2 regions of the Janthinobacterium sp. SUN033 genome follow, and region 1 is predicted to be linked to the other one. Evidence: predicted binding sites of a transcription regulator. Region 1 holds the regulator's gene; the other holds the start of a gene.
The links. Region 1 encodes LexA, which represses DNA repair genes until DNA is damaged. Its sites were predicted from a motif close to ACTGTATNNNNATACAGT; they were not measured.
Positions count from the first base shown of each region.

Region 2: OX460_RS24815 (DNA topoisomerase IV subunit B) is a predicted target of LexA. The motif match lies at 4,415-4,432, and genes of this name have one in related genera.

Region 1 covers NZ_JAPQNV010000002.1:315,368-330,020, reverse strand. The annotation lists gene OX460_RS10080 (phosphoribosylanthranilate isomerase) at 1-455, shown strand, start outside; gene trpB (tryptophan synthase subunit beta) at 448-1,698, shown strand; gene trpA (tryptophan synthase subunit alpha) at 1,780-2,577, shown strand; gene accD (acetyl-CoA carboxylase, carboxyltransferase subunit beta) at 2,775-3,647, shown strand; gene folC (bifunctional tetrahydrofolate synthase/dihydrofolate synthase) at 3,749-5,047, shown strand; gene OX460_RS10055 (SPOR domain-containing protein) at 5,072-6,055, shown strand; gene OX460_RS10050 (CvpA family protein) at 6,076-6,564, shown strand; gene purF (amidophosphoribosyltransferase) at 6,604-8,127, shown strand; gene OX460_RS10040 (cystathionine gamma-synthase family protein) at 8,171-9,415, shown strand; gene OX460_RS10035 (tetratricopeptide repeat protein) at 9,495-10,268, shown strand; gene lexA (transcriptional repressor LexA) at 10,340-10,975, opposite strand; gene rpsF (30S ribosomal protein S6) at 11,251-11,640, shown strand; gene priB (primosomal replication protein N) at 11,661-11,960, shown strand; gene rpsR (30S ribosomal protein S18) at 11,986-12,276, shown strand; gene rplI (50S ribosomal protein L9) at 12,304-12,759, shown strand; gene OX460_RS10005 (replicative DNA helicase) at 12,895-14,280, shown strand; gene OX460_RS10000 (DUF47 domain-containing protein) at 14,375-14,653, shown strand, end outside.
Region 2 covers NZ_JAPQNV010000006.1:313,861-328,513, reverse strand. The annotation lists gene kdpC (potassium-transporting ATPase subunit KdpC) at 1-55, opposite strand, end outside; gene kdpB (potassium-transporting ATPase subunit KdpB) at 66-2,144, opposite strand; gene kdpA (potassium-transporting ATPase subunit KdpA) at 2,154-3,959, opposite strand; gene kdpF (K(+)-transporting ATPase subunit F) at 3,959-4,048, opposite strand; gene OX460_RS24815 (DNA topoisomerase IV subunit B) at 4,512-6,509, shown strand; gene OX460_RS24810 (molecular chaperone HscC) at 6,509-8,218, shown strand; gene OX460_RS24805 (J domain-containing protein) at 8,231-10,036, shown strand; gene parC (DNA topoisomerase IV subunit A) at 10,085-12,439, shown strand; gene OX460_RS24795 (LuxR C-terminal-related transcriptional regulator) at 12,639-12,827, shown strand; gene OX460_RS24790 (hypothetical protein) at 12,818-13,171, opposite strand; gene OX460_RS24785 (M43 family zinc metalloprotease) at 13,198-14,653, opposite strand, start outside.

The sequences.
Region 1 (14,653 bases):
CGCCATTGTCTCTGCTGCAATTTCATGGCGACGAGACGCCCGAACACAGCGCCGCGCTGGCTGGCGCCGTGAATACGCCGTTTACGCAAGTGTTCCGCGTCAAACCCGACACCTCCTTTGAAGATTTGCTAGAATACGAACAGCGCTATCGCGCCGCCAGTCCCTTGTTTTCGAGTCTCTTGCTCGATACCTATGTGGATGCCTACGGTGGCGCAGGAAAGGTATTTGATTGGTCCCTCATTCCAAAAGAACTCGCGCCTCGGGTCGTTTTAAGTGGTGGCTTGAGCGTACAAAACGCGACTGACGCAGTGGTGCGCGTGCGCCCTTACGCCGTCGACATCAGCAGTGGTGTCGAAGCGTCCAAGGGCATCAAGGACGCATCCCGTGTCCGCGCGTTTATCGCCGCGGTGCAGGATGCCGATGCCATCATTGCCAGAGGAAACAACCATGAATGACCACACCACCGCGCCCGGCGCAGCCGCCGCATTGTTCCACGCCACCGATTACCCGTTTCCCGACCTGCGCGGCCACTTCGGCCCGTACGGCGGTTCCTTCGTTGCCGAAACGCTCACGCATGCGCTGGCCGAGCTGAAGGAAGCCTACGCCCGCTACAGCGTCGATCCGGAATTCCTCGAAGAATTCCGCTACGAGCTCAAGCATTTCGTCGGCCGTCCGTCGCCGATCTACCACGCCAAGCGCTGGTCTGAGCTGGCGGGCGGCGCGCAAATCTATTTCAAGCGCGAAGACTTGAACCACACGGGCGCGCACAAGATCAATAACGTCATCGGCCAGGCCCTGCTGGCCAAGCGCATGGGCAAGCCGCGCATCATCGCCGAGACGGGCGCGGGCCAGCATGGCGTGGCCACGGCCACCATCTGCGCCCGCTTCGGCCTCGAATGCGTGGTCTACATGGGCAGCGAAGACGTCAAGCGCCAGGCGCAGAACGTGTACCGCATGAAATTGCTGGGCGCCACCGTCGTGCCCGTCGAATCCGGCTCCAAGACCCTCAAGGATGCGCTGAACGAAGCCATGCGCGACTGGGTCACGAATATCGAAAACACCTTTTATATCATCGGCACCGTGGCCGGCCCCCATCCGTATCCGATGATGGTGCGCGACTTCCAGTCCGTGATCGGCGAGGAATGCCTGGTGCAGATGCCGGAAATGACGGGCCGCCAGCCCGACTACGTGCTGGCCTGCATCGGCGGCGGTTCAAACGCCATGGGCATCTTTTACCCGTATATCGACCAGAAAGACGTGAAACTGATCGGCGTGGAAGCGGCCGGCGAAGGCCTGGACACGGGCAAGCACTCGGCCTCGCTGACGGCCGGTTTCCCGGGCGTGCTGCACGGCAACCGCACCTATCTGTTGCAGGATGAAAACGGCCAGATCATCGAGACGCATTCCGTCTCGGCCGGCCTCGACTATCCCGGCGTAGGCCCGGAACATGCGTGGCTGAAAGACTCGGGCCGCGCGCAGTATGTGTCGATCACGGATGAGGAAGCGCTGCAGGCGTTCCACGATTGCTGCCATATCGAAGGCATCATCCCGGCCCTGGAATCGTCGCATGCGCTGGCCTACGCGGCCAAACTGGCGGCCACCTTGCCGAAAGATAAAATTGTATTGGCCAACCTGTCGGGCCGCGGCGACAAGGACATGCATACCGTGGCGGAACGCATGGGACTCAATTTCAGTTAAACAGCTGAAAGATCCCGCGCAGGTCGGATGAGCGCACAGCGCGCCATCCGACATCTCTCACCGATAATACGAAAGCTCGCCATGTCCCGTATCTCCGCCACTTTTGCCAACTTAAAATCCAACAACAAGACCGCCCTGGTCACCTTCATCACCGCCGGCGACCCCGGCCCCGACGCCACCGTGCCCCTGATGCACGCGCTCGTCGAGGGCGGCGCCGATGTGCTGGAACTGGGCGTGCCGTTTTCCGACCCCATGGCCGAAGGCCCCGTCATCCAGCGCGCCTGCGAGCGGGCCTTGAAATTCAACGTCGGCATCCACGACGTGTTCGGCTATGTGCGCCAGTTCCGCGAAACCAACCAGACGACGCCCGTGGTGCTGATGGGCTATGCGAATCCCATCGAGCGCATCGGCAGCGCCGCATTTATTGATGCAGCGCAAGCGGCCGGCGCCGATGGCGCCATCGTCGTCGACTATCCGCCGGAAGAATGCGAGGAATTCGCGGCCGCCATGCGTGCAGCGGGCCTGGACCTGATCTTCCTGCTGGCGCCCACCTCGACTGAAGAGCGCATCGCGCAAGTGGCCAAGGTTGGCGGCGGCTTCAGCTATTATGTGTCGCTGAAAGGCGTCACGGGCGCCGGCAACATTGATACGGAACAGGTGGCAGAGCGCCTCGCGGCCATCCGCCAGCATGTAAAATTGCCTATCGGCGTGGGCTTCGGCATCCGCGATGGGGCCACGGCCAAGGCCGTTGCCAAGGTGGCCGATGCCGTCGTGATCGGCAGCCGCATCATCCAGGAGATTGAAAATGCCCCGGAAGGCGGCGCCGTCGACGCCGTGCGCAGCTTTACGGCAGGCATCCGCGCCGCACTGGACGCCTGAGCAAGCTTGCCGTTTACGCAATATGCGTTGGCGGCAAAGTTCGACAGCCCGGCGATAAACGGCTACACTTCGGCCACTGATTTGCCTGTTATTGTGCAATAGATAAAATTTTTGGTGGCGCCCTGCGGGGCGTCGCCGTTTACCGTCTGCCGGGGGCGTCCACCGACGCTACCCCTACAAGGGCCCAAGGAGAAAATATGAGTTGGTTGGAAAAACTGCTGCCACCGCGCATACAGCGTTCTGATGCTGCCGCGCGCAAGACCATGCCGGAAGGCCTGTGGGTCAAATGCCCGTCGTGCGAAGCCGTGCTGTACCGTACGGACCTGGAATCGAATTTGCACGTGTGCCCGAAATGCGATCACCATATGCGCATCCGCGCGCGTGAACGCCTCGACAGCCTGCTCGACGCGGGCGGCCGCTATGAAATCGGTCAGGAAATCCTGCCTGTCGATACCTTGAAGTTCAAGGACAGCAAGAAATACCCGGACCGCCTGAAATCCGCCATGGAAGCGACGGGCGAGACGGATGCGATGGTCGTCATGGGCGGCGCCATCATGAGCCTGCCGGTTGTCGTGGCGTGCTTCGAATTCGAATTCATGGGCGGCTCCATGGGCTCCGTCGTGGGCGAGCGCTTCGTGCGCGGCGCGCAAATCGCGCTGGAACAGAAAGTGCCGTTCATTTGCATCACCGCCACCGGTGGCGCGCGCATGCAGGAAGGCTTGCTGTCCCTGATGCAGATGGCGAAAACCACGGCCATGCTGACCAAGCTGTCGGAAAAGAAATTGCCATTCATCAGCGTGCTGACCGACCCGACCATGGGCGGCGTGTCCGCCTCGTTCGCCTTCATGGGCGACGTGGTCATTGCTGAACCGAAAGCGCTGATCGGCTTTGCCGGCCCCCGCGTGATTGAAAACACCGTGCGCGAAAAACTGCCGGAAGGCTTCCAGCGCGCCGAGTTCCTCGTCACCAAGGGTGCCGTCGACATGATCGTCGACCGCCGCAAGATGCGCGAAGAAATCGCCCGCCTGCTGGCCTTGTTGCAAAACCAGGCCGTCGAAGTCTTGGCGTAACGCCAACGTAACAGGCCGGGCGGCGTCCGCAGGACACGCCCGGTTGCCACGCCACACCATCTCCGCGCCTCGCGCACTGTCTCCTCATCAAGAAGTCTCCCATGCACAAGCTCCCCACCACCTTGCCGGACTGGCTCGCCATGCTGGAAACCCGCCATTCGGAAACCCAGATCAACATGGGCCTGGACCGCGTGCAAGCCGTCAAGGCGCGCATGCAGCTGGCGTTTACTTGCCCCGTGATCATGGTGGCGGGCACGAATGGCAAGGGTTCCACCTGTGCCATGCTGGAATCCGTGCTGTTGCGTGCCGGCTACAAAGTGGGGCTGTACATCAAGCCGCACTTTCTCGATTTTAACGAGCGCGCCCGCGTGCTGGGCGAGATGGCCAGCGACGAACAGATCGTCGCCAGCTTCAATGCCGTCGAAGCCGTGCGGGGCGACACGCCGCTGACGTATTTCGAATTCACCACCCTGGCCATCCTGCACCTGCTGTCGCAGGCCAAGCTGGACGTGGCCATCCTGGAAGTGGGCCTGGGCGGGCGCCTCGACGCCGTCAACGTGATCGATGCGGACGTGGCCATCGTCACCAGCGTCGATATCGACCACACGGATTACCTGGGCGATACGCGCGAAGCGATCGGCTTTGAAAAGGCGGGCATCTTCCGTCCGGGCAAGGCAGCCATCTGCAGCGACCCCGTGCCGCCGCAGTCGCTGATCGACCATGCCGAGGCCATCGGCGCCGACCTGTGGCTGATGGGCCGCGATTTCAACTATTCGGGCGACAAGCAGCAGTGGAACTACGGCGGGCGCGAGCAGCGCCGCAATTCGCTGGCCTACCCGAGCTTGCGCGGCGCCAACCAGATCCTCAATGCGACGGCCGTGCTGGCCGCGCTGGAAGTGCTGAAGCTGAAACTGCCCGTGGGCGCGCAGGAAGTGCGCACGGGCCTCGTGACGGTGGAGCTGCCGGGCCGCTTCCAGGTCTTGCCTGGCCGCCCCAGCGTGATCCTCGACGTGGCGCACAACCCCCACGCGGCGTCGGCGCTGAACCAGAACCTGGGCAATATGGGTTTCCACCCGTACACCTATGCCGTGTTCGGTTCCATGCACGACAAGGATATCGATGGCGTGCTGGCCGCCATGAGCGAGCACGTCGACCACTGGTGCCTGACGGGCCTGCCTTCGCCGCGCGCGGCCACGGCCTCCGAACTGGCCGCCAAGGTGCAGATCATGCTCGAAGATAAGCCCGACAGCAGCGAACATACTGTGTCTATTTTCGATGATCCGGCACAAGCTTTTGCAAATGCAATGAGCCGGGCCGGTGAGAATGATAGAATTGTGGTCTTTGGTTCTTTCCTCACCGTCGCCGGCGTGATGAAGGCCCGAAAATCCTCACTTCACTGAAACGCACTCGACTGAAAATCACGCATGGGCTTGTTCTCGAAACTGTTTAAAAACAAGCAAGAATCCTCTGGCGAAGACAGCGGCTTTTATGTCCCTGGCGAAGCACAGTCGCCGACCCGCAAACGCGCCGCCAACACCTCCGGTGGCGGCGGATCGCGCCGTGGCGGCAAGGAAGCGCCGGATCCGGTCTTGCCTGAAAAAAAGCGCGCACGCCGCCGCCTGGTCGGGGCCATTGCCCTAGCCCTGGGCGTGGCTGTCGGCTTGCCGATGCTGCTCGACTCCGAGCCGAAGGCGCCGTTCAACGATATCGCCATCGATATTCCGTCGAAGGAAAAGGCCGTAGCGCCTGCACCGGCGCCCGTGCCGGCCGTTCCGGTCCGGGCCGCATCGAATGGCCTGGACCAGTCCGAGGAGATCGTCGACGCGCCGCTGCCGCCTGCGGCCAAGCCGACGCCTGCACCGGCACCCGTGCTGGCCGCCGTCCAGCCTGCGCCGGTCAAGCCAGCCTACGTGGAACCGAAACCCGAGCCCAAGCCGGTCAAGGTGGAGCCAAAACCGGAACCGAAGCACGAAACCAAGCCGGAACCCAAGGCCGAGCCGAAACACGAGTCCAAGCCTGAGCCCAAGCATGAAGTAAAACCGGAAGCCAAGCCCGAGCCGAAGCCTGCCAAGCCGGCGCAATCGGCCGACGATGCCGCGCGCGCGCTGGCCATCCTGGAAGGCAAGCCGCAGGACAAGCCGCAAGAGAAGGTGCAGGACAAGGCGCACGACGCCGGCAGCGGCAAGTTCGTGGTGCAGGTGGCGGCGCTGGCGACGCAGGACAAGGTTGACGAATTGCAGGACAAGCTGCGCGAAGCGGGCATCAAGTCGTACACGCAGAAAGTCTCCAGCCCGGCGGGCGAACGCATCCGCGTGCGCGTGGGACCGTTCGGCAGCCGCGAAGACGCCGAAAAGACCCGCGCCAAGCTGCAAAAGCTGGGCCTGGGCGGCAGCCTGGTACCGGCGTGATGTTGCAAGGCTGAACGGGCGTGACGATCTTCGATTACCTGGTGCTGTTCGTGCTGGTGACGTCCGTGCTGATCAGCATGATGCGCGGCCTGGTCAAGGAAATACTGTCATTGGTCAGCTGGATCGTGGCTTTTGTCATTGCCAATGCCTATGGCGCCACGTTGGCGAAATTCCTGCCGGAAGCCGTGCCGGGCGAAGCCATCCGATTGTTGCTGGCCTTCGTGGTGCTGTTCATCGGTGTGCGCATTTTGATGGGATTGCTGTCCATGACGGTCGACGCGCTGGTCAAGGTGACGGGCCTGAGCCTGGCCGACCGCACTCTGGGCAGCCTGTTCGGCGTGGCGCGGGGCCTTGTGATCGTGCTGACCGCCGTCATCTTGTGTGGCATGACGTCCATACCGCAGCAGCCATTCTGGAAAAACGCGCAGCTCAGCCCGCTCGCGGAACAGGGCGCGCGCGCCATCAAGCCTTATCTGCCTGCCGCTTACGCGCAGCATGTGAAATTTTGAATTTTTTTTAAAATCAGTAGCACAGTTTAGGAGCACACCATGTGTGGCATCGTCGGCGTCGTTTCCCATCAACCTGTCAATCAATTGCTCTATGATGCATTGTTGCTCCTGCAACATCGCGGTCAGGACGCGGCAGGGATTGCGACCAATCACAGCAGTATGTTTTCCATGCACAAGGCCAATGGCCTCGTGCGTGACGTCTTCCGTACGCGCAACATGCGTTCGCTGCAAGGCACGACGGGCATCGGCCATTGCCGCTACCCGACGGCCGGTTCGTCGAGCGAAGAGGAAGCACAACCGTTCTATGTGAATGCGCCGTTCGGCATCACCTTGGCGCACAATGGCAACCTGACCAACTGGGAACAGTTGAAGCTGGAAATGTTCAAGAACGACCGCCGCCACATCAATACCGATTCCGATTCGGAAGTGCTGCTCAACGTGCTGGCGCATGAAATCCAGGAAGCGACGACGGGCCTGAACCTGGACCCGGAAGCCATCTTCAAGGCTGTCACCGTGCTGAACCGCCGCGTCAAGGGTGGCTACGCTGCCGTGGCGCAAATCGCCGGCGTGGGCTTGCTGGCCTTCCGCGACCCGCACGGCATCCGTCCGCTGTGCCTGGGCATCAATGAAACGGAGCAAGGTCCCGAATACCTGATCGCTTCCGAATCCGTGGCCCTGGAAGGCATGGGCTTCCGCTTCGTGCGCGATATCGGTCCCGGCGAAGCCGTCTTCATCGATGCTGACAAGCAATTGCACAGCGCCCAGTGTGCCGACAATGCCAGCCTGAACCCGTGCGTATTCGAGTTCGTCTACCTGGCCCGTCCCGATTCCGTCATCGACGGCGCCTCCGTGTACGCCACGCGCCTGAAAATGGGCGAGTACCTGGCCGAAAAGATCCGCGCTGAATTGCCTGGCGTACATATCGACGTGGTCATGCCGATTCCCGATTCCTCGCGTCCGGCCGCCATCCAGCTGGCCATGGCGCTGAACATCGAGTACCGCGAAGGCTTCATCAAGAACCGCTACATCGGCCGCACCTTCATCATGCCGGGCCAGGCGGCGCGCAAGAAATCCGTGCGCCAGAAGCTCAACGCGATCCCGTCCGAATTCAAGGATAAAGTGGTGCTGCTGGTCGACGATTCCATCGTGCGCGGCACCACCAGCCGTGAAATCGTGCAGATGGCGCGCGAAGCGGGCGCGACGAAGGTCATCTTCGCTTCGGCCGCACCACCGGTGATCTACCCGAACGTGTACGGCATCGACATGCCGACGCGCGACGAACTGATCGCCTACGGCCGCACGACGGAAGAAGTGTGCCGCGAAATCACGGCCGACTACCTGGTGTACCAGGATATCGGCGCGCTGAAACAGGCCATCGCCGACGTCAACCCGGCCCTGACCAACTTCGAGGCTTCGTGCTTCGATGGCGTGTACGTGACGGGCGACGTGTCGCAGGAATACCTGGACCGCCTGGAATATGCGCGCCACCATCCGAAGGCGGCAGCGCCCGAAGATACGCCGCGTTCCCAGCTGAACCTGAACCTGGCGACAACAGAAGCATAAGTAAGCTGCCCGGCCGATGCCGGGCATTTTTTTCTCTGCGATCATGAACGATAAAAAAAACTACGGCTTTACCACCACCATCCTGCATAACGACCGCCGCAAGGGCATCGAACATGGCTCCCTGCACAAGCCCGTGCACACCTCCGTTGCCTTTGGTTACGCCGATGCGCGCCAGCTCGCTTCCGTGTTCCAGGGCAAGGAGCCGGGTTTCCGCTATGGCCGCCAGGGCAACCCGACCGTTTCCGCGCTGGAAGACAAGGTCAACAAGATGGAAGACGGCGTGGCGACCCTGTGCTTCGCCACCGGCATGGGCACCATCGGTGCCGTGGTGCAATCCTTGCTGCGCGCGGGCGACCATGTCGTGTCGTCGGCCTTTTTGTTTGGCAACACCAACAGCCTGTGGCAAACGGTGACGGGGCAGGGCATCGGCGTGTCGTTCGTCGACGCCACCGACGTGGCCAATGTGGCGGCCGCCATCACGCCGGCCACGCGGATTGTTTTCGTGGAAACTATTGCCAATCCGCGCACGCAGATCGCCGACCTGAAGAAGATCGGTGACTTGTGCCGCGAGAAGGGCATCCTGTACATCGTCGACAATACGATGACGACGCCATACCTGTTCCGTCCGAAAGCCGTGGGCGCGGGCCTGGTGGTCAATGCCTTGACGAAATCCATCGGCGGCCACGGCAATGCGCTGGGCGGCAGCTTGACGGATACGGGCGTGTTCGACTGGACGCAGTATCCGAACATCTTCGAGAATTACAAGAAGGCGGCGCCCGCACAGTGGGGCATCGCGCAAATCCGCGCCAAGGCCTTGCGCGATTTCGGCGCCTCTTTGGGGCCGGAAGCGGCGCACCATATCGCCGTCGGGGCGGAAACCATGGCCTTGCGCATGGACCGCACCTGTTCGAACGCCCTGGCGCTGGCGACCATGCTGGCCGCCGATCCGAGAGTGGCGGCCGTGCATTACCCGGGCCTGGCGTCGCACCCGCAGCATGCGCTGGCGACGGACTTGTTCCGCAGCTATGGCTCGCTGTTCAGCTTTGAATTGAAAGATGGCATCGACTGCTTCGATTTCCTCAATCGTCTCAATCTTGCCATTCCCGCCAGTAACCTTGGCGACACGCGCACCCTCGTCATTCCCGTCGCCCACACGATTTTCTACGAGATGGGTGCCGAGCGGCGCGCCAGCATGGGCATCGCCGAGTCGCTGATCCGTGTGTCGGTGGGTATCGAGGATGAGGTGGATCTGCTGGAAGACTTCAAGCACGCATTGGAAGAAGAATAAGGTTTCACTTTTTTGAGAAAAAGATTACATTTAAGTGTAATTAAAGCATATGTGTCTTTTTCTCAATCGGAGAGTGGGAATGAAAAAAATTGTATTTAGTGTTTTTTTATTGTTTTCTTGCGCTGTCTATGCTGATGACCTGACGGATGCGAATAAATTCCTGCAATCCAAGGCTTACCCACAAGCCTTGGATTTGTACAAGAAACTGGCTCAGGCCGGGAATGCCGAGGCTCAATTTCATTTGGGCGAGATGTATTTGTATGGTGAAGGAGTGGCTGTCGATGCCGCGCAAGCCGGACAATGGTTTGGGCAGGCCTCCAAGGCGGGCAACAAGAATGCCGAAGCCGCGCTTGCCCTTATGGCTAACCGTGTCGCGCGAAAAGGTGACATTGATTACTATGTCAACTCATATGCCGGCGAGGATGTTGCCTTGAGTAAGGTCAAGTGCGTTACCCCGGTGATCCCTGCATTCTCCCAAACCAAGCGTCAAATCAGAGATGTGGCCGATAGTGTCGATGCCTGGATGGCGTGCTATAACAGCTTTGTCAGTAATTTGAATGCTTCTTTGCCGCCTGGCAAAGCCATTCCTTCTGATATTGAATCGTTGATGAATGAGCAGGAATTTGAAAAGGCCAAGCTGCGCATGGATGCAGCCTATGCGAGGGTGAGTGCCGAAGGGCGTGAGCTGGCAAAAAATATCTTGGCGCAGCGCGATGAGTGGCACTCCAAAACAGAGGCGTATCTCTTGGCGGAGAATAAAAAAATTCAGACAGAAAATGAAATGAGTGAATTGAATCGCTCACGTACCGCGAACACGCCGCAATGGGTGACCAGTCCTTTGCCAAGCAAATAAGGCAGTCTTGCCGATGTGCTCAATAGGATGGGAGTTAAGCGCTCGCAGGTATGATGCAAGCGCTTTCCCTCTTAATGCCAACTGCGCATGAGTCCGACGGCCAAACCTTCCAATGCAAACTCATCTTCCGGCGACACGGTAATCACCTTGAAGTCGGGGTTTTCCGGCAGCAATTCGATGACGGACCCCGTCTTCTTGTAGCGCTTGACGGTGACTTCGTCGCCGATGCGGGCCACGACGATCTGGCCATTCTTGGCGCTGTCGACTTTCTTGACGGCCAATAAATCGCCATCCATGATGCCGGCGTCGCGCATGGACCAGCCGCGCACCTTCAGCAGGAAGTCAGGCTTGGCCGAAAACAGGGCGGGGTCGACGTTGTAGCTCGCTTCCAGGTTTTCCTGCGCCAGGATGGGCGAACCGGCCGCTACCCGGCCGATCAGGGGCAGCGACATCAGCAGCGCTGCCGGCACCTTCGATGGCAGCGCTTCGGCGGCGGCGCCGATCAGGCGGATGCCGCGCGAGGTGCCCGGTGAAATCTCGATCGCGCCCTTGCGGGCCAGGGCCTGCAAATGCTCTTCGGCCGCATTGGCCGATTTGAAACCCAGTTCATTGGCGATTTCGGCACGGGTGGGAGGAAAGCCCGTGTTTTCAATCGCGTCCTTGATCAGGTTCAGGATTTGTTCTTGTCGTGCTGTCAGCTTGATCATGAGCGGTGGGTGCATACTAAAATGCTGTCTATATGAACAGTCTGTATTTTTGTACAGTATCGTTCACTATGCAAGGGGATTTCCGTGTTTTGGGCGAATTTCGCAAGAAATACTTGTCCACGGACGGAAAGCACGGCGGCGCGCGGGCTTTTCGGGCCCATGTGGAAGGAATGATTGAAACGTTTGCAAAAGGCGGTTATAATCTTCGGCTGACCTTCCCACACCCGTCTTGACGCCGGGGTGGGCGATTATCAATCCGACCTGAAGGAGTTTGCATGCGTCATTATGAAATAGTCTTTATCGTCCATCCGGACCAAAGCGAGCAAGTGCCCGCGATGATCGAACGCTACAAAGCCAGCGTAACCACCCGCGGCGGTTCGGTTCACCGCGTGGAAGATTGGGGCCGCCGTCAAATGGCTTACTCGATCCAAAAGCTGCCTAAAGCACACTACATCTGCCTGAACATCGAATGCGACAACGAGACCCTGGTCGAGTTGGAAACAGCATTCAAATTCAATGATGCCGTGTTGCGTCACCTGACCGTTAAAATGAAGAAAGCTGAAACAGCTCCTTCGCCGATGATGAAATCGGTACAACGCGAAGACGCGGCCAAAAGCCACCGCACCGAAGCACCAGCAGCCGCTCCAGCCGCAGCAGCAGCTTAATTCTTGACCAGGATCGTGCGCTGAACCAGCTACAAGTAACCGCCATCATTGCCGAGCGCGAAATATTGCGCTATACCCCGGCAGGGCTGCCGATTGTGAATGCAGTATTGCAACACAGTTCGCAGCAGATGGAAGCAGGAATTGCCCGTTTGACCGAGTTTGATGTTGCCGCGCTAGCCGCTGGCGAAATCTCAGGCCGGTTCAGCCAGGCAAGCTTGGGCGGGGTGTATCAGTTCACGGGTTTCCTGGCCAGGAAGAGCCGCAACAGCAAGAGTTTGGTGTTTCACATCATTGATTTTAGTGCAGTCAATTCTGACTAGCGCATTTTAGATACAGGAGCCTGACATGGCATTCGGTAAAAAGTTCGACAAAAATAAGCTCAAGCTTAAAGAAAAACGCAAACAGCAAAACCCGTTGTTCAAACGCAAGAAGTTCTGCCGCTTCACCGCAGCTCACGTTGAGCAAGTCGACTACAAAGACGTCGACACGCTGAAAGACTTCGTCCAAGAAAACGGCAAGATCATGCCAGCACGCCTGACCGGTACCAAAGCGCACTACCAGCGCCAAGTTGACACCGCAATCAAGCGCGCTCGCTTCCTCGCGCTGCTGCCATACACCGATCTGCACCACGCTTAATCGGTCAGATATTCCTGGAGAAGAACTATGCAAATCATTCTGTTAGAAAAAGTTGTTAACGTCGGTAACCTCGGCGAAGTCGTCAAAGTCAAAGACGGTTACGCACGTAACTTCCTGATCCCGCAACGCCTGGCACGTCGTGCTACGGCAACCGCTGTGGCTGAATTCGAAGTCAAGCGCGCCGAACTGGAAAAAGCTGCTGCCGCTAAACTGGCCGCATCGCAAGCCCAGGGCGAAAAACTGAGCGGCCTGACCGTTCAAGTTGCTCAAAAAGCTGGTGTTGATGGCCGTCTGTTCGGTTCCGTCACCAACTTCGACATCGCTGAAGCGCTGACCAAGCAAGGTTTTGCTGTTGAAAAAGCACAAATCCGCATGCCTACCGGTCCGCTGAAGATCGTTGGCGAGCACAACGTTTCGGTTGCTCTGCATACCGACGTGGTTGTGGAAGTTGTTATCGCTGTCGTTCCAGACGCGAACGCGTAATCGTCTGCGGGCCTGGCCCGCAAGCGTTGCCGCACTATGAAAAGCCGGGTTCGCCCGGCTTTTTTGTGGCCTTTTTTTCGCTCAATTTCAGCCCTTTATTTTTGCCAGCACGCCGAAGCGGGTATAATTCGCGCCATGAACGCCCCCTCTGATCCGCAACTGGATTCCCTCCGTATTCCGCCGCATTCGATCGAAGCAGAACAATCCGTTATCGGTGGTCTGCTGCGCGACAATGCCGCATATGACCGCATCGCCGACTTCATGCATGCGGAGGATTTCTATCGCTATGACCATCGCATCATCTTCGAGCAAATCGTCAAGATGGTTAACGCTTCCAAGCCAGCCGATGTCATTACTGTTTTTGAAACCCTGACCCAGCTCGGCAAGGCCGATGATGTGGGCGGACTCGCTTACCTGAACGCCATGGCGCAAAACACGCCATCGGCCGCGAACATCCGGCGCTACGCCGAGATCGTGCGCGACCGCGGCGTGCTGCGTAAACTCATTACCGTCGCCGACGATATCTCCGGCACGGCCTTCAGCCCGCAGGGCAAGGAAGTCAAGCAGATGCTTGATGAGGCCGAATCGAAGATTTTCGCCATCGCCGAAGAGGGCGCGCGCGGCGCCCAGGGCTGGACCGCCATCCAGCCCCTGCTGACGCAGGTAGTCGAGCGCATCGACGAACTGTACAGCCGCGACAACCAGAGTGAAATCACGGGCGTGCCCACCGGTTTCATCGACCTCGACCGCATGACCTCGGGTCTGCAGCCGGGCGACCTGGTGATCGTGGCGGGCCGTCCTTCGATGGGCAAGACGGCGTTTTCCGTCAACATCGGCGAAAACGTGGCCATCGACAGCGGCCTGCCCGTGGCCGTGTTCTCGATGGAGATGGGCGGCGCCCAGCTGGCCATGCGTATGCTGGGCTCCGTCGGACAGCTCGACCAGCACCGCCTGCGCACGGGCCGCCTGAACGACGAAGACTGGCCGCGCCTGACGAATGCGATCCAGAAGATGAACGACGCGCAGTTGTACATCGATGAAACGCCAGCCTTGAATTCCATCGAGTTGCGCGCCCGCTCGCGCCGTTTGTCGCGTCAGTGCGGCAAGCTGGGCCTGATCATCGTCGATTACTTGCAGCTGATGTCGGCCAATACGCCGGGCGACAACCGGGCCACGGAGATTTCCGAGATTTCACGGGGCTTGAAAGGCCTGGCGAAAGAACTCGGTTGCCCCGTGATTGCGCTGTCCCAGCTGAACCGCTCGCTGGAGCAACGCCCGAACAAACGTCCTGTCATGTCCGACTTGCGCGAATCGGGCGCTATTGAGCAGGATGCCGACGTGATCCTGTTCATTTACCGCGACGAGGTGTATAACCCCGACTCGCCGGACAAGGGAACGGCCGAAATCATCATCGGTAAACAACGTAACGGTCCAATCGGCAGCATCCGCCTCACCTTCATGGGGCAGTACACCAAATTTGGCAATTACAGTGGTGGCCTGGCGCTTTACCAAGGCGACTAACACAGCAGCACTGATATTCCATTGGCCGCCCCTTCATCAAAAGGGGCGGCTTTCTGTAGTAAATAACACGACTCAATGCTTAACGGAGAATGACATGTTTGGACGCTTGATGCCCACTGAGGGCAAGTTTTTTGAATTGTTTAACCAGCACGCGGAATTGTGCGTCAAGGGCGCCAAAGAGATGCTCGGCCTGATGACCAATTTCGATGACCTGGAAAACCGCGTGCATGCGATCGAAAGCATCGAGAAACAGGCGGACAAAGTCACCTACGCCACCGTGGAAATGCTGCACAAGACCTTCATCACGCCGATCGACCGCGATGACATTCATCAGCTGATCACGCGCCAGGACGACATCCTCGACCTGCTGGAA
Region 2 (14,653 bases), on a different contig from region 1:
AGATCACGGTCAGCGCGGCAAACAGGACCAGGGCGGGACGTACGATAGTGCTCATGATGGTTCCTTTAGACTAAATTGAGTGCGGACAGCAGCATGTCGATCAGCTTGATGCCGATGAAGGGCAGGACGATGCCGCCCAGGCCGTAGATCAGCAGGTTGCGGCGCAACAGGCTGGCCGCACCGATGGCCCGGTACTGCACGCCTTTCAGCGCCAATGGAATCAGCACGACGATGATCAAGGCATTGAAGATCACGGCCGACATGATGGCCGACGCAGGGCTGGCCAGGTGCATGATGTCCAGCGCCTTCAATTGCGGATAGGTGCCCACGAAGGCGGCCGGGATGATGGCGAAGTACTTGGCGATGTCGTTCGAGATCGAGAACGTCGTCAATGAACCGCGCGTCATCAGCATCTGCTTGCCGATTTCAACGATTTCCAGCAGCTTGGTCGGGTTCGAGTCCAGGTCGACCATATTGCCCGCCTCCTTTGCCGCCTGCGTGCCCGAGTTCATGGCCACGGCCACGTCGGCCTGCGCCAGCGCCGGAGCATCGTTGGTGCCGTCGCCCGTCATCGCCACCAGGCGGCCTTCGGACTGGTAGCTGCGGATGAGTTTCAGCTTGTCTTCCGGCGTCGCTTCGGCGAGGAAATCGTCCACGCCCGCCTCGGCGGCGATGGCAGCTGCCGTCAGCTTGTTGTCACCCGTGATCATGACGGTCTTGATGCCCATGCGGCGCAGTTCCGCGAAGCGCTCCTTGATGCCGCCCTTGACGATATCCTTCAACTCCACGGCGCCCATGACGCGGCCATCATCGACCACCACCAGCGGCGTGCTGCCGCGGCGCGCGATGTCGTCGACGGCGCGCCCCACCTCGGCCGGATACGGCTGGCCCAGCGCTTCCACATACTTTTTCATGGAGTCGGCCGCGCCCTTGCGCAGCTGGCGTACCTGCTGTCCGCCCGGAATATCCACGCCGCTCATGCGCGTCTGCGCCGTGAAGGGCACGAAGGTGGCGTGCAGGCTGGCCATCTCGCGTTCGCGGATATTGAACTTCTGCTTGGCCAGCACGACGATGCTGCGCCCTTCCGGCGTTTCATCGGCCAGGGAGGCCAGTTGCGCCGCATCGGCCAGCTGCTGCTCCGTTACGCCGGGCGCCGGCACGAAGCTGGAAGCCTGGCGATTGCCCAGGGTGATGGTGCCCGTTTTATCCAGCAGCAGCACGTCCACGTCGCCGGCCGCTTCCACGGCGCGGCCCGACGTGGCGATCACATTGGCTTGCATCATGCGGCTCATGCCGGCCACGCCGATGGCGGACAACAGGCCGCCGATGGTGGTCGGGATCAGGCACACCAGCAACGCGATCAGCACGGTGATGGTCACCGGCGTGCCACTGCCGGCCGCCGCCACGGAAAACAGCGAATACGGCAGCAAGGTCACGGTGACGATCAGGAACACGATGGACAGGGCGACGAGCAGGATCGTCAGGGCGATTTCATTCGGCGTCTTCTGGCGCTTGGCGCCTTCGACCATGGCGATCATGCGGTCGATGAAGGCTTCGCCCGGATTGACGGAAACGCGCACCAGCAGCCAGTCCGACAGCACGCGGGTGCCGCCCGTCACGGCGGAAAAATCGCCGCCCGACTCGCGGATGACGGGCGCCGATTCGCCCGTGATGGCGCTCTCGTCGACGGAGGCCACGCCGGCCGTCACTTCGCCGTCTGCGGGAATGACGTCGCCCGCCTCGACCAGCACCGTCATGCCCTTGCGCAGGTCGGTGGCCGGCGTGGGCAGCCAGGAAGTGCCGTACTTCGGCGTTTGCATTTTCTTTGCCATCACCGTTTGCTTGAGGGCGCGCAGGGATGCCGCCTGCGCCTTGCTGCGGCCTTCGGCCAGCGCCTCGGCGAAGTTCGCGAACAGCACGGTAAACCACAGCCACACGGCGACGGCGACGATGAAGCCGAATGGCGCTTCACCCTGGCCATTCAGGGCCTGGATGGCCAGCAGGGTCGTGATGATGCTGCCCACGTAGACGACGAACATCACGGGGCTGCGCCACTGCGTGCGGGGGTCGAGTTTTTTGAACGCATCGACGACGGCGGGGCCGATCAGTGCGGAATCGAACAAGGTCAGGCTTGTGCGTGACATGGTAGCCTCTTATTTGATGAAAAGTTGCAGGTGTTCGACGATCGGGCCCAGGGCCAGCGCGGGAACGTAATTCAAAACGCCGACGAGCACGACAACGCCGATCAGCAAGCCGATGAACATGGGGCCGTGCGTGGGCATGGTGCCGGCATTGGCCGACAGGCGCTGCTTGGCCGCCAGCGAACCGGCCACCGCCAGCACGGGCACGATCACGCCGAAGCGGCCGAACCACATGGCGATCGCCAGCATCACGTTGTAGAACGGCGTGTTCGCGGACAGGCCGGCAAACGCGCTGCCGTTGTTGTTGGCCGCCGACGTGAAGGCGTAGAGGATTTCCGAGAAGCCGTGCGCGCCCGGATTGGCCACGCCCACCGTACCCGGTTCGACCATCACGGCGATCGCCGTGCCCGTCAATACGAGGGCTGGCGTAATCAGGATGGCCAGCGACACCATCTTCATTTCATAGGCCTGGATTTTCTTGCCCAGATATTCGGGCGTGCGGCCTATCATCAGGCCGGCGATGAAGACGGCCAGGATGGCGAACATCAGCATGCCGTACAGGCCCGTGCCCACGCCGCCGAAGATCACTTCGCCGAACTGCATCAGCAGCAGCGGCACCATACCGCCCAGGGGCATGTAGGAATCGTGCATGGAGTTGACGGCGCCGCACGATGCGGCCGTCGTCACCGCCGCGAACAGGGTCGATGAGCTGATGCCGAAGCGCGTTTCCTTGCCTTCCATATTGCCGCCCGATTGCAGGCTGCTGGCCTGCTGGTCCAGGCCCAGGCCTTGCAAGGCGGGATTGGCTTGCTGCTCGGCGCTCATCACACCGGCCGTCATGACGACAAAGATCAGGGTCATGGCGGCCAGCACGGCCCAGCCCTGGCGCAGGTCGCCCACCATGCGGCCAAAGGTGAAGCACAGGCCGGCGGGGATGATGAAGATGGCCAGCATCTGCAGGAAGTTCGACAGCACGGTGGGGTTTTCATACGGGTGCGAGGAATTGGCATTGAAGAAGCCGCCGCCATTCGTGCCCAGCAGCTTGATCGATTCCTGCGACGCGACGGGCCCCATGGCGATCGTCTGCGTGGTCGCCACCTGCGCTTCCATCACGGGCTTGCCGGCGGCATCCAGCACGGGCTGGCCGTCGGCCGTCATTTTCGGCGTTTCATACGCCACGTGGTCGAGCAGGGTCACTTCCTTGTAGGCGGAGAAATTCTGGATCATGCCTTCGCCCATGAAGACGACGGACAGGGCCAGGGACAGCGGCAGCAGGATGTACAGGGTCGAGCGCACCAGGTCGACCCAGAAATTGCCGATCGATTTACCCGAGCGCGAGGCGAAGCCGCGCACCAGCGCAAAGATCACGGCGATGCCGGTGGCCGCCGAAAAGAAGTTCTGGCATGCCATGCCCAGCATCTGCGTCAGGTAGCTCATGGTCTGTTCGCCGCCGTAGCCCTGCCAGTTGGTATTGGCGACGAAGCTGACGGTGGTATTGAACGAGGAATCGGGGCTGACGGCGCCGAGACCCTGGGGATTCAAGGGCAAGAAGCCCTGCAGGCGCTGCAGGCCGTACACGAAGACGGCGCCCACGGTATTGAAGACGATCAGGGCGATGGCATAGCTTTTCCAGCCCATGGCCTTGTCGGCGGGCAGGCCGGACCAGCGGTACAGCAGGTTTTCCAGCTTTTGCAGCCAGCCCAGGCCGCGCACGGGGCCATCGCCGGCCACCCTGGCCATATACAGGCCCAGCGGATAGCCGGCGGCCAGCAGCACGGCCAGGAAAGCCACCAATAACAATATCGATTGCGTCGTCATCACAGTTCCTCCGCCTTCAGCAGCGCGACCAGCAGGTACACGAGCAGGCCAGCCGACACGACGGCGCCCAGCACATAAAACGCGTTCATTTGACGCTCCCTAATTTGTCGCAGGCGACGGCAAAGCCGGCCGCCACGACGAAAAACACGGCAATCAAGCCGAGATACACGAGATCCATTCCCACCCTCATTCAGGTTTGTTTTGATAGTGAGCAGATTAGCCAAAAGGGTCTAAAAAATTCGTAAAGACTGGGGAGGCAGCTGTAAACAAGATGTAAAAACGGGCGCTTTACCGCATAAAATCCTTCACAATGGGCGCCAAACCACGCGCGCGGCGCACTGTTGTTGCCTTGGAGTAGCGCTATTGCTCGCGGGACAAGATAGAATGCGCGAGCGTCCGCACAAGGACGCCAAGCCTGCCGCACTGCCCTCCCCCAGTGACGCTGGACGGGATATACTGTATATTCATACAGTTATCGCCGCCGCTGTCACTGTGCCCCGCAGTGCCCTGGCCTGGCGTTCCAACCACTGTCTTTACTTAGCTTGAACACGTATGGCCACTAAAAAACCAGCATCCGACTACAGCGAATCATCCATCCGTGTCCTGAAAGGACTGGAACCCGTCAAGCAGCGCCCGGGGATGTACACCCGCACTGAAAATCCGCTGCACATCATTCAGGAAGTGATCGACAATGCCTCCGACGAGGCGCTGGGCGGTCATTGCACGCATATCGCCGTGACGCAAAACACGGATGGCAGCATCACCGTCGAAGACAATGGCCGCGGCATTCCCGTCGGCCTGCACCCGGAAGAAGGCGTGCCGACGGTGGAAATCGTGTTTACGCGGCTGCACGCGGGCGGCAAGTTCGACAAGGGTTCGGGCGGCGCCTACGCGTTCTCGGGCGGCTTGCATGGCGTCGGCGTGTCCGTCACCAATGCGCTGTCGACGCGCCTGGAAATCACCGTCTGGCGCAAGGAAAGCGACGGCAACGGCTTGCATCACATGGTGTTTGCCAACGGCGACGTGATCGAGCCCCTGAGCTCCCGCCCCGCCCCGCGCGACGGCAAGAAGTCAGGCACGCGCGTCACCGCCTGGCCCGATGCCAAATACTTTGATTCGCCGAACATTTCACAAACCGAGCTGCAACGCCTGCTGCGCTCGAAAGCCGTGCTGCTGCCGGGCGTCACCGTCACCCTCACCAACGCGAAAACCGGCGATACGCAAACCTGGCAGTACGCGGAAGGCTTGCGCGGCTACCTGACCGAAACGCTGGCGCAGGTATCGAATGGCGAAACGCTGATTCCCCTGTTCGAAGGTGCGCAGTATGCGGGGCCGGACTCGGAAGGCTTTGCCGAGGGCGAAGGCGCGGCCTGGGTCGTGGCGTGGACGGAAGAAGGCGCCATCGTGCGCGAATCGTACGTCAACCTGATTCCCACCTCGAACGGCGGCACGCACGAATCGGGCTTGCGCGACGGCCTGTTCGGCGCCGTGAAAAACTTCGTCGAAATGCACTCGTTGCTGCCGAAAGGCGTCAAATTGCTGCCGGAAGATGTGTTCGCGCGCGCCTCGTTCGTGCTGTCGGCGAAGGTGCTGGACCCGCAATTCCAGGGCCAGATCAAGGAACGCCTGAACTCGCGCGACGCCGTGCGCCTCGTCTCGACCTTCACCAAGCCGCCGCTGGAACTGTGGCTGAACCAGCACGTCGACTACGGCAAGAAGCTGGCCGAGCTGGTGATCAAGCAGGCGCAATCGCGCCAGCGCTCGCTGCAAAAAGTGGAAAAGAAAAAATCCTCGGGCGTCGCCGTCTTGCCGGGCAAGCTGACCGACTGCGAATCGTCGGACATCACGCGCAATGAACTGTTCCTCGTCGAGGGCGACTCGGCGGGCGGTTCGGCCAAGATGGGCCGCGACAAGGAATTCCAGGCAATTCTTCCCCTGCGCGGCAAGGTCTTGAATTCGTGGGAAACGGACCGCGACCGCCTGTTCGCGAATAACGAGATCCACGACATCGCGGTCGCCATCGGCGTCGATCCGCACAGCGTGGGCGACTCGCCCGACCTGTCCGGCCTTCGCTACGGCAAGATCTGCATCCTGTCCGATGCGGACGTGGACGGCTCGCACATCCAGGTACTGCTGCTGACGCTTTTCTTCAAGCACTTCCCGGCCCTGATCAACAAGGGCCACATCTGCATCGCCCGCCCGCCGTTGTATCGCGTGGATGCGCCCGCGCGCGGCAAGAAGCCGATGCAGAAGATCTATGCGCTCGACGACGGCGAACTGCTCGCCATCGAGGACAAGCTGCGCAAGGAAGGCGTGAAACAGGGCGCCTGGTCGATCTCGCGCTTCAAGGGCCTGGGCGAGATGAACGCCGAGCAGCTGTGGGAAACGACGATGAACCCGGACACGCGCCGTCTGCTGCCCGTCACGCTCGGTGAAGTCGACCACATGGCCTCGGCCTCCCGCTTCAATATGTTGATGGGCAAAGGCGAGGCGGCAGGACGCCGCGCCTGGATCGAAGAACACGGCAATGAAGCGGAGGCGGATATCTGATGATCATCGGCATCGACCTGGGCACCACCAACAGCCTGGTCGCCATCTGGCGCGACGGCAAGGCTTCCATCATCCCGAATGCGCTTGGTGAACACCTGACGCCGTCGTGCGTGAGCATCGATGACGACGGCACCGTGCTGGTGGGCCGCGCCGCGCGCGAGCGCCTGCAGACGCACCCGCAGCTGACGGCAGCCGTCTTCAAGCGCTACATGGGCAGCGAAAAGAAGATCACCCTCGGCACGCAGCAATTCCGTCCGGAAGAGCTGTCGTCGATGGTGCTGCGCGCGCTGAAGGAAGATGCCGAAGCCTTTTTAGGGCACAAGGTCGAGGAAGCCATCATTACGGTGCCCGCATATTTCAGCGATGCGCAGCGCAAGGCCACGCGCATCGCGGGACAACTGGCGGGCTTACGCGTGGAGCGGCTGCTGAATGAGCCGACGGCCGCCGCGCTGGCCTACGGCATCCGCGACAAGGAACAGGAAAGCAAATTCCTCGTCTTCGACCTGGGCGGCGGCACCTTCGACGTGTCGATCCTGGAACTGTTCGAAGGCGTGATGGAAGTGCGCGCCTCGGCTGGCGACAATTTTTTAGGGGGCGAAGACTTCGTCACCGTGCTGGTCGACGCCTTCCTGGAAGGCAGCGGCCTGCGCGACGCTGTCGGCGGCCGCCTGCTCGACCCGCGCCAGCAGCAGCTGCTGCGCGATGAAGCCGAGCGCGTCAAGCGCCTGCTGTCGGAGCAGCCGTCCGTGCGCATGGCCACGCGCTACCAGGACAAGGAATACAGCTGGGAGATCAACGAGGACAAGCTGGCGCAGCTGTGCGAACCGCTGCTGGCGCGCCTGCGCCTGCCCGTCGAACGGGCGCTGCGCGACGCCACCATCCGCGCCGCGGAATTGAATGAAGTGGTGCTGGCCGGCGGCGCCACGCGCATGCCGCTGGTGCGTAAACTCGTCTCGCGCATGTTCGGCCGCTTCCCCGCCATCCACCTGGACCCGGATGAAGCCGTGGCACTGGGAGCCGCCGTGCAGGCAGGCCTCAAGATGCGCGACTCTGCCCTCGATGAAGTGGTGATGACGGACGTGGCGCCGTACTCGCTGGGCATTTCGATTTCGCGCCAGGTCGGCGCGAACCAATATGAAGGCGGGCATTACCTGCCCATCATCGAGCGCAATTCCGTGGTGCCTGTCTCGCGCACGGAAAACATCACCACCATCTACGACAACCAGAAGGAAATCAACGTGGCGATCTTCCAGGGCGAGTCGCGCCTGGTGGCCGACAACGTCTTCCTCGGCAAGATCAGCTTCCCGATACCCGCGAAAAAGGCGGGCGAGATCGGCATCGACGTGCGCTTCACCTATGACGTCAGCGGCGTGCTGGAAGCGGAAGTGACGGTGCTGGCCACGCAGGAAAAGCACAAGATGGTCATCAGCGACAATGCGGGCGTGATGACGCCGGAACAGATCGAGCAGCGCTTTGCGGAACTGGCCGACCTAAAGATCCACCCGCGCGAACAGATGGAAAACCGCACCCTGGTCACGCGCGCCGACCGATTGTACGAACAGTCGCTGGGCGACGTGCGCCAGTACCTGGCGGCGCACACGGCCAATTTCCAGGCGGCGCTGGAAACGCAGGACCCGAGCACCATCCGCAAGGCGCGCCAGGCGCTCGACGAGGTGTTGCGCCAGGTCGAGAGCGAGAGCTTCCTGTAAATGGACGGCGGCATGCACAACGGGCAGCGCAGCCTGTGGGAGATCCTGGACACGGAGCCGACGGGCGACGAGCGCGCCCTCAAGCGCGCGTATGCGAAGCGCCTGAAGGTGACGCGTCCCGAAGACGATCCGGCCGCCTTCCAGGAGCTGCGCGAAGCGTATGAATACGCGCTGCGCCATGCGCACCTGTTTGCCGAGGAATTTCCGGAACCGCAAGCGGCCGAAGCGGCAGCGACGGAAACGCCAGAAGCGCCGCCCATGGGACCGGCCGACCTGTGGGGCGTCATCGACGAGGCGGTGCAGGAAGCGCCTGCGGAACTGTGGGGCATCATCGCCCAGGAACAGCCCCCTCCCCCGGAACAATGGGGCGTGGTCGCCATCGACCCGGCGCAGGAAGCGGCCAACCTGTGGCAAGGCTGCCTGGTGCTGACGCAGCATGCGCATGCCGGCGACGTGCTGGCCCGCATGCTGCAGGACGACGCCATGCTGAACCTTGACGTGCGCGAGGAATTCGACCTGTGCGCGCTGCGCTATTGCGCCAGCGCCGGCTATGACCTGGCGCTGCGCCAGGCCCTGTTCGAGCAGCTGGGCTGGGACCGCGACTTTTCCTACCTGGCGCGCAGCCATGCGGACCTGGTGCGCGGCGCCGTGCAGCGCTTCCGGGCAGACCGCTCATTCGCCCATTTCAGCGACAACCGCGACAGCTACCCCGGCCTGGACTGCATCATGTCGCAGCAGCCGCCAAGCGCCTACGCGCGCCAGCTGTTCGACCAAAAATTCACGCTGCAGCTGCGCGAACTGCTGCACGCGATACGCTGGCAGCACAGCGAGATGCTGGCCTGCAAGCTCGATACAGACCTGTTCGAGCAGTGGGAACACGTCGTCCATGCCAAACGCTACTTCAAGCAGACGGCACTGGCCTCGGGCGGCCTGGGTTTCGTGCTGCACTTCATGCTCGCGGGTGTGCTCGATGCAGCCGGCTTCAAGCTCGGCGACACGGCTGCCTATGCCAGCCTGCTGGGCTTCCAGGCGCTCGCCTTTTCCCTGCTGGCCATGCATGCCTTGCGCTGGCCGGCGCCCCTGTTCGCGCGCCTGGAAGCGCTGCAGGAAACGTTGCAGGAACGCCTGCCCGTGCTGTGGCAACGGCCCGGCTTGCGGCAACTGAGCTGGATCGCGCCCTACCTCGTGCTGGCCTTGCTGCTGTTCCTGCCAGAACGCGGCGAGACCATGCGCCTCGTCACGGCGGCCGGCCTGTGCGCGTCGGCCCTGCTCGCGTATGCGATGAACCGCCAGCTATTGCATGGCATGCTGCTGTTCCTGTGTCTGGGCCTGTCGCTATTCGCGGCCATGTTCATGAGCGGCAGGGGCCAGTCGGCGCTGGCCATCGGCGATGCCATGCCATTGATGTTTTGCCTGGCGGCGCTGGCCCTGCGCAGCGCCACCGGTCTGTATGGCGATTGCGGCTGGCCAGAGGCGCTCTTGCCCCGCCTGCGCGCGGCATGGCTGATCGGCTGCGCGGGCTTGCTGCTGCAACTGTATTTGCAACTGCTGCCGGCCGCCTTCGTCGGCGCCGCGCTGTATGTCTGGTCGTGTGCCGGCTTGCTGTTTTCCCCCAGCGATTTCAAATGGAAGACGATCTGGCCGGTGGTGCTGGTGCCGTCCATCGCCACTTTCGTGCTGGCCAGCCAAGCCCCGGCCATCCGCGCCATGCCGATGATGCATAACAGCGTCGAACTGGCCCTGGCCGTGCTCTATTTGACCTTGCGCTACATGTATCTGACGTACGGCAAGTCCTTTTCCAAATCCGGGCTGTCATAATCAGCTCCACGAATTCAACCGCAACCACTTAACACCGAAACAAGCGCCATGTCCACACAAACCAATTTATTTGACGATGCCCAGCCTGAGCCGATCGAGCCGGATGAACCGGTATTCGACGGCGAAGCGCTGACCCTGTCCACCTTCGCCGAGCGCGCCTATCTCGACTACGCCATCTCCGTCGTCAAGGGCCGCGCCCTGCCCGACGTGTGCGACGGACAGAAGCCCGTACAGCGCCGCATCCTGTATGCGATGAATGAGCTGGGCTTGAATTCCACGGCGAAGCCGCGCAAATCGGCGGCCGTGGTCGGCGATGTGCTCGGTAAATTGCATCCGCACGGCGACCAGTCCGTATACGACGCGCTGGTGCGCATGGCGCAGGATTTCTCGCTGCGCTACCCGCTGATCGATGGCCAGGGCAACTTCGGCTCGCGCGATGGCGATGGCGCGGCGGCCATGCGTTACACGGAAGCGCGCCTGACGCCGATCGCCAAGCTGCTGATGGATGAAATCGGCATGGGCACGGTGGATTTCCAGCCCAACTACGACGGTTCGACGGAAGAACCGAAGCTGCTGCCGGCGCGCCTGCCGATGGTGCTGCTCAATGGCGCCTCCGGTATCGCCGTGGGCCTGGCGACGGAAATCCCGTCGCACAACCTGGCGGAAGTGGCCAAGGCGGCTGTCGCCATGATCCGCGATCCGAAGATGACGCACGCCGAGCTGATGGCCATCATTCCCGGCCCCGACTTCCCCGGCGGCGGCCAGATCATCACCCCGCCATCGCAAATCCAGGACATGTATGCGAGCGGCCGTGGCAGCATGAAGGTGCGCGCGCGCTGGAAGATCGAAGAGCTGGCGCGCGGCCAGTGGCAAGCCGTCGTGACGGAACTGCCGCCCGGTACCTCGTCGCAAAAGGTGCTGGAAGAAATCGAGGAATTGACGAATCCGAAGATCAAGCTGGGCAAGAAGGCGCTGTCGCCGGACCAGGTGGCCCTGAAGGCGCTGATCCTCAATTCGCTCGACACCATCCGCGACGAATCGGGCCGCGCCGCGCCCGTGCGCCTGGTGTTCGAACCGAAGTCGAAGAACCAGGACCAGACGGAATTCATGCTGATGCTGCTGGCGCATACGTCGCTGGAATCGTCGACCTCGATCAACCTGGTGATGATCGGCGGCGATGGCCGTCCGCGCCAGAAAGGCCTGGGCGACATCCTGCGCGAGTGGATCGATTTCCGCTTCGAGACCGTCACGCGCCGCACCGGCTACAAACTGGGCAAGGTCAAGGACCGCATCCATATCCTGGAAGGGCGCGAAGCGATCCTGCTCAATATCGACAAGGTGATCCAGATCATCCGCAATTCGGATGAGCCGAAGGCGGCCCTGATCGACGCGTTCAAACTGTCCGAACGCCAAGCTGACGATATCCTGGAAATCCGCCTGCGCCAGCTGGCGCGCCTGGAAACGATCAAGATCCAGCAGGAACTGGCCGAGCTGCGCAAGGAAGAAAAATCGCTGCAAGACCTGCTCGACAACCCGGGATCGATGAAGCGCGCCATCATCCGCGAAATCGAAGCGGACGCCAAGCAGTTCGGCGACGCGCGCCGCACCCTGATCGAGGAAGCGCAGAAAGCCGTGGCCGAACAGAAGGTGGTCGATGAACCCGTCACCGTCATCATTTCGGAAAAAGGCTGGGTGCGCGCGCGCACCGGCATCGGCCACGATGCGGCGCAGTTCACCTTCAAGGCCGGAGACAGCCTGCATGGCGCCTTCGAGTGCCGCACGGTCGATACCCTGCTGGGCTTTGGCAACAACGGCAAGATTTACTCGGTTCCCGTCTCGGCCCTGCCCAACGCGCGCGGCGACGGCGTGCCGATCACGACCTTGTGCGACCTGAGCGGCGGCACGCCCGGCAACGCCGTGCGCATCCTCCATTACTTTGCGGGCAATGGCGCCACCAACTTGCTGCTGGCGTCGAGCGCCGGCTACGGCTTCATCGCCAAGGCAGGCGACATGACGAGCCGCCTGAAAGGCGGCAAGGCCTTCATCACCCTGGACGACGGTGACGTGCCTCTGGCGCCCAAAGTCATTCCCGAGGCGGCCAGCGCCCTGGCTTGCCTGACGGAAGGCGCGCGCCTGCTGGTGTTCGGCCTCGATGAAATGAAAACCCTGTCCAAGGGCGGCACGGGCGTCAAGCTGATCGACCTCGATGCCAAAGACAAGCTGCTGGCCGTGCAGCCGATCACCCAGCGCGGCGTGGTGGTCTCGGGTATCGGCCGGGCATCGAAACCGCAGGATGCATCGCTGGGCGCCACGGCCCTGGCCGAACACTTCGGCAAGCGCGCGAAGAAGGGCAAGGCGCTGGCGGCCAAGCTGAAACCGGTATCCATGGCGGCCATCGGCTGACCGCCATCAAGTTATATGAAAAGACAGGTTCGCCTGTCTTTTTTTTGCCCGTCACCGCGTCGCGGCCGCAGAGAAAATAGTTGTACAGATAATTTTACAGATACGTCCCGCGCTCCCGTTATCCCTGCAGGCATGCCACCGGCATGCTGCCCACGGAGAGGAGAACAGCGATGACAAACAACGTTTCAGGCAAGCGGCCATGCAGCGCCTGACCCCGGCCGAACGGCTGGTGGCGGCGATGGCGGCCGAAGGCTTGCCGTATAAAAGCATCGCCAGGGAACTGGGCAAGTCGCCGGCCACCGTGCGCAACCAGCTGCATGCGATTTACCAGAAACTGGGCGTGGGCAACCGCACGGCGCTCGCCTGCAAACTGCGGGATCATCCTTGATGCCGCGCCAGGCGCAGCACGTCGGGCGTCGCTTCGACGATGTCGATCACCTCCTGCGCCCCGGCGGCGTCACTGAGCGCATAGCGTCCCATGCCCAGGGGGTGCAGCCGGGTAACGGGGCCGGCGCGGGGACGGTCATCGGGGCCGGGCGCCATGGACGTCAAGGTCGCCTCCTCTGGCGCCATGGCGCCGGCGGGCGCGCCGAACTCCAGCACCTTGCGCCCCTTGCGGCTGGGAGGAAAGGCGAACGTGGCCGTGGGCCGGTACACCTCGATACCATCCGCATCCTCCTCGAAGGAATGCGTCCAGCTACCGCTGGGCAAAGCCATCGTCATGCCGTGCATGCCGCCTCCCGTTGAACAGATTGTCATCAGAAACACGATACCACGCCGCCGAGGCTTTCATAGCCGCTCACGGAAGGCGACCAGGCCGTGCCATTCCACGCCTTGTGGAACAGGGCACCATTCGTGCCCGTGACAAACACGTCGAGGCGGTTCGCCGCCCACGCCGTGGCGCGCGGACGCGAGGTGCAGATACCGCCCAGGTTTTCAAACCCCGTCAAGGAAGGCGACCAGGCGGATCCATTCCACGCCTTGTGGTACAGGGCGCTGTCCGTGCCGATGACGAAGACATCGAGCCGGTTGGGCGCCCACGACACGGCTTCCACTTCGCCCACGCAGATGCCGCCCAGGCGTTCGAAGCCGTCGTTGGACGGCCCCCATTTCGCGCCATCCCACCACTTGTGGTACAGCGCGCCATCGGTGCCCGTGACGAAGACGTCGAGGCGATTCGGCCCCCACGCCACCGCCTTCGGCGACGAGGTGCAGATGCCGCCCAGGCGTTCATAGCCCGTCAGCGACGGTCCCCAGGCCGTGCCGTTCCACCACTTGTGGTACAGGGCCCGGTCCGTGCCGATGACGAAGACATCGAGGCGGTTCGCCCCCCACGCCACGGCTTCCGGCTGGCCCAGACAGATGCCGCCCATGGCTTCGTAGCCCGTCAGCGACGGTCCCCAGGCCGTGCCATTCCACCACTTGTGATACAGGGCCCGGTCCGTGCCGACGACAAACACGTCGAGGCGGTTCGGCCCCCAGGCCACGGCGCGCGGGTCGCCCACGCACAAGCCGCCCATCGCTTCATAGCCGGTCAGCGACGGTCCCCAGGCCGTGCCGTTCCACCATTTGTGGAACAGGCCGCTGTCGGTGCCCGTGACGAACACGTCGAGCCGGTTCGGCGCCCACGACACCACCTGCGGCGCACTGGTGCAGATGCCGCCCTGCCCTTCATAGCCGGTGACGGACGGCGCCCAGGCCGAGCCATTCCAGGCCTTGTGGTACAGCGCGCGGTCCGTGCCCAGCACGAAGACGTCGAGGCGGTTCGCGCCCCAGGCCACGACGGGAGAAGAGCTCTGGCGCGGCGTGGCGCCCGTGCCGCCCGTCCCCGTGCCGATGCTGGCGCGCGGACCATCGAGGCAAGCCTGCATGCGCGCCACCTGGCCCGCCGTGAACATGAACATGGCGGGATCGTCGACATAATCCATGTAGTTCATGAACATGTCGCCATTCGGCCCATTGCTGCAGGAAACGTGGGGGAACGAAGGCTGGCCCGTGTTCGGCCCGCCCTGGTTCGGCGTATCGGCTACATTGTCCGTGCCCGAGCACCCGGTGCCGTCGTCTCCCCAGATATGGTTCAGGTTCAGCCAGTGGCCGATTTCATGCGTGGCCGTGCGCCCCAGGTGGAACGGCGGCGCGGCCGTGCCGCTCGTGCCAAACGCCGATTGCAGGATCACCACGCCGTCGGTGGCGGCCGGGCCGCCGGGAAACTGC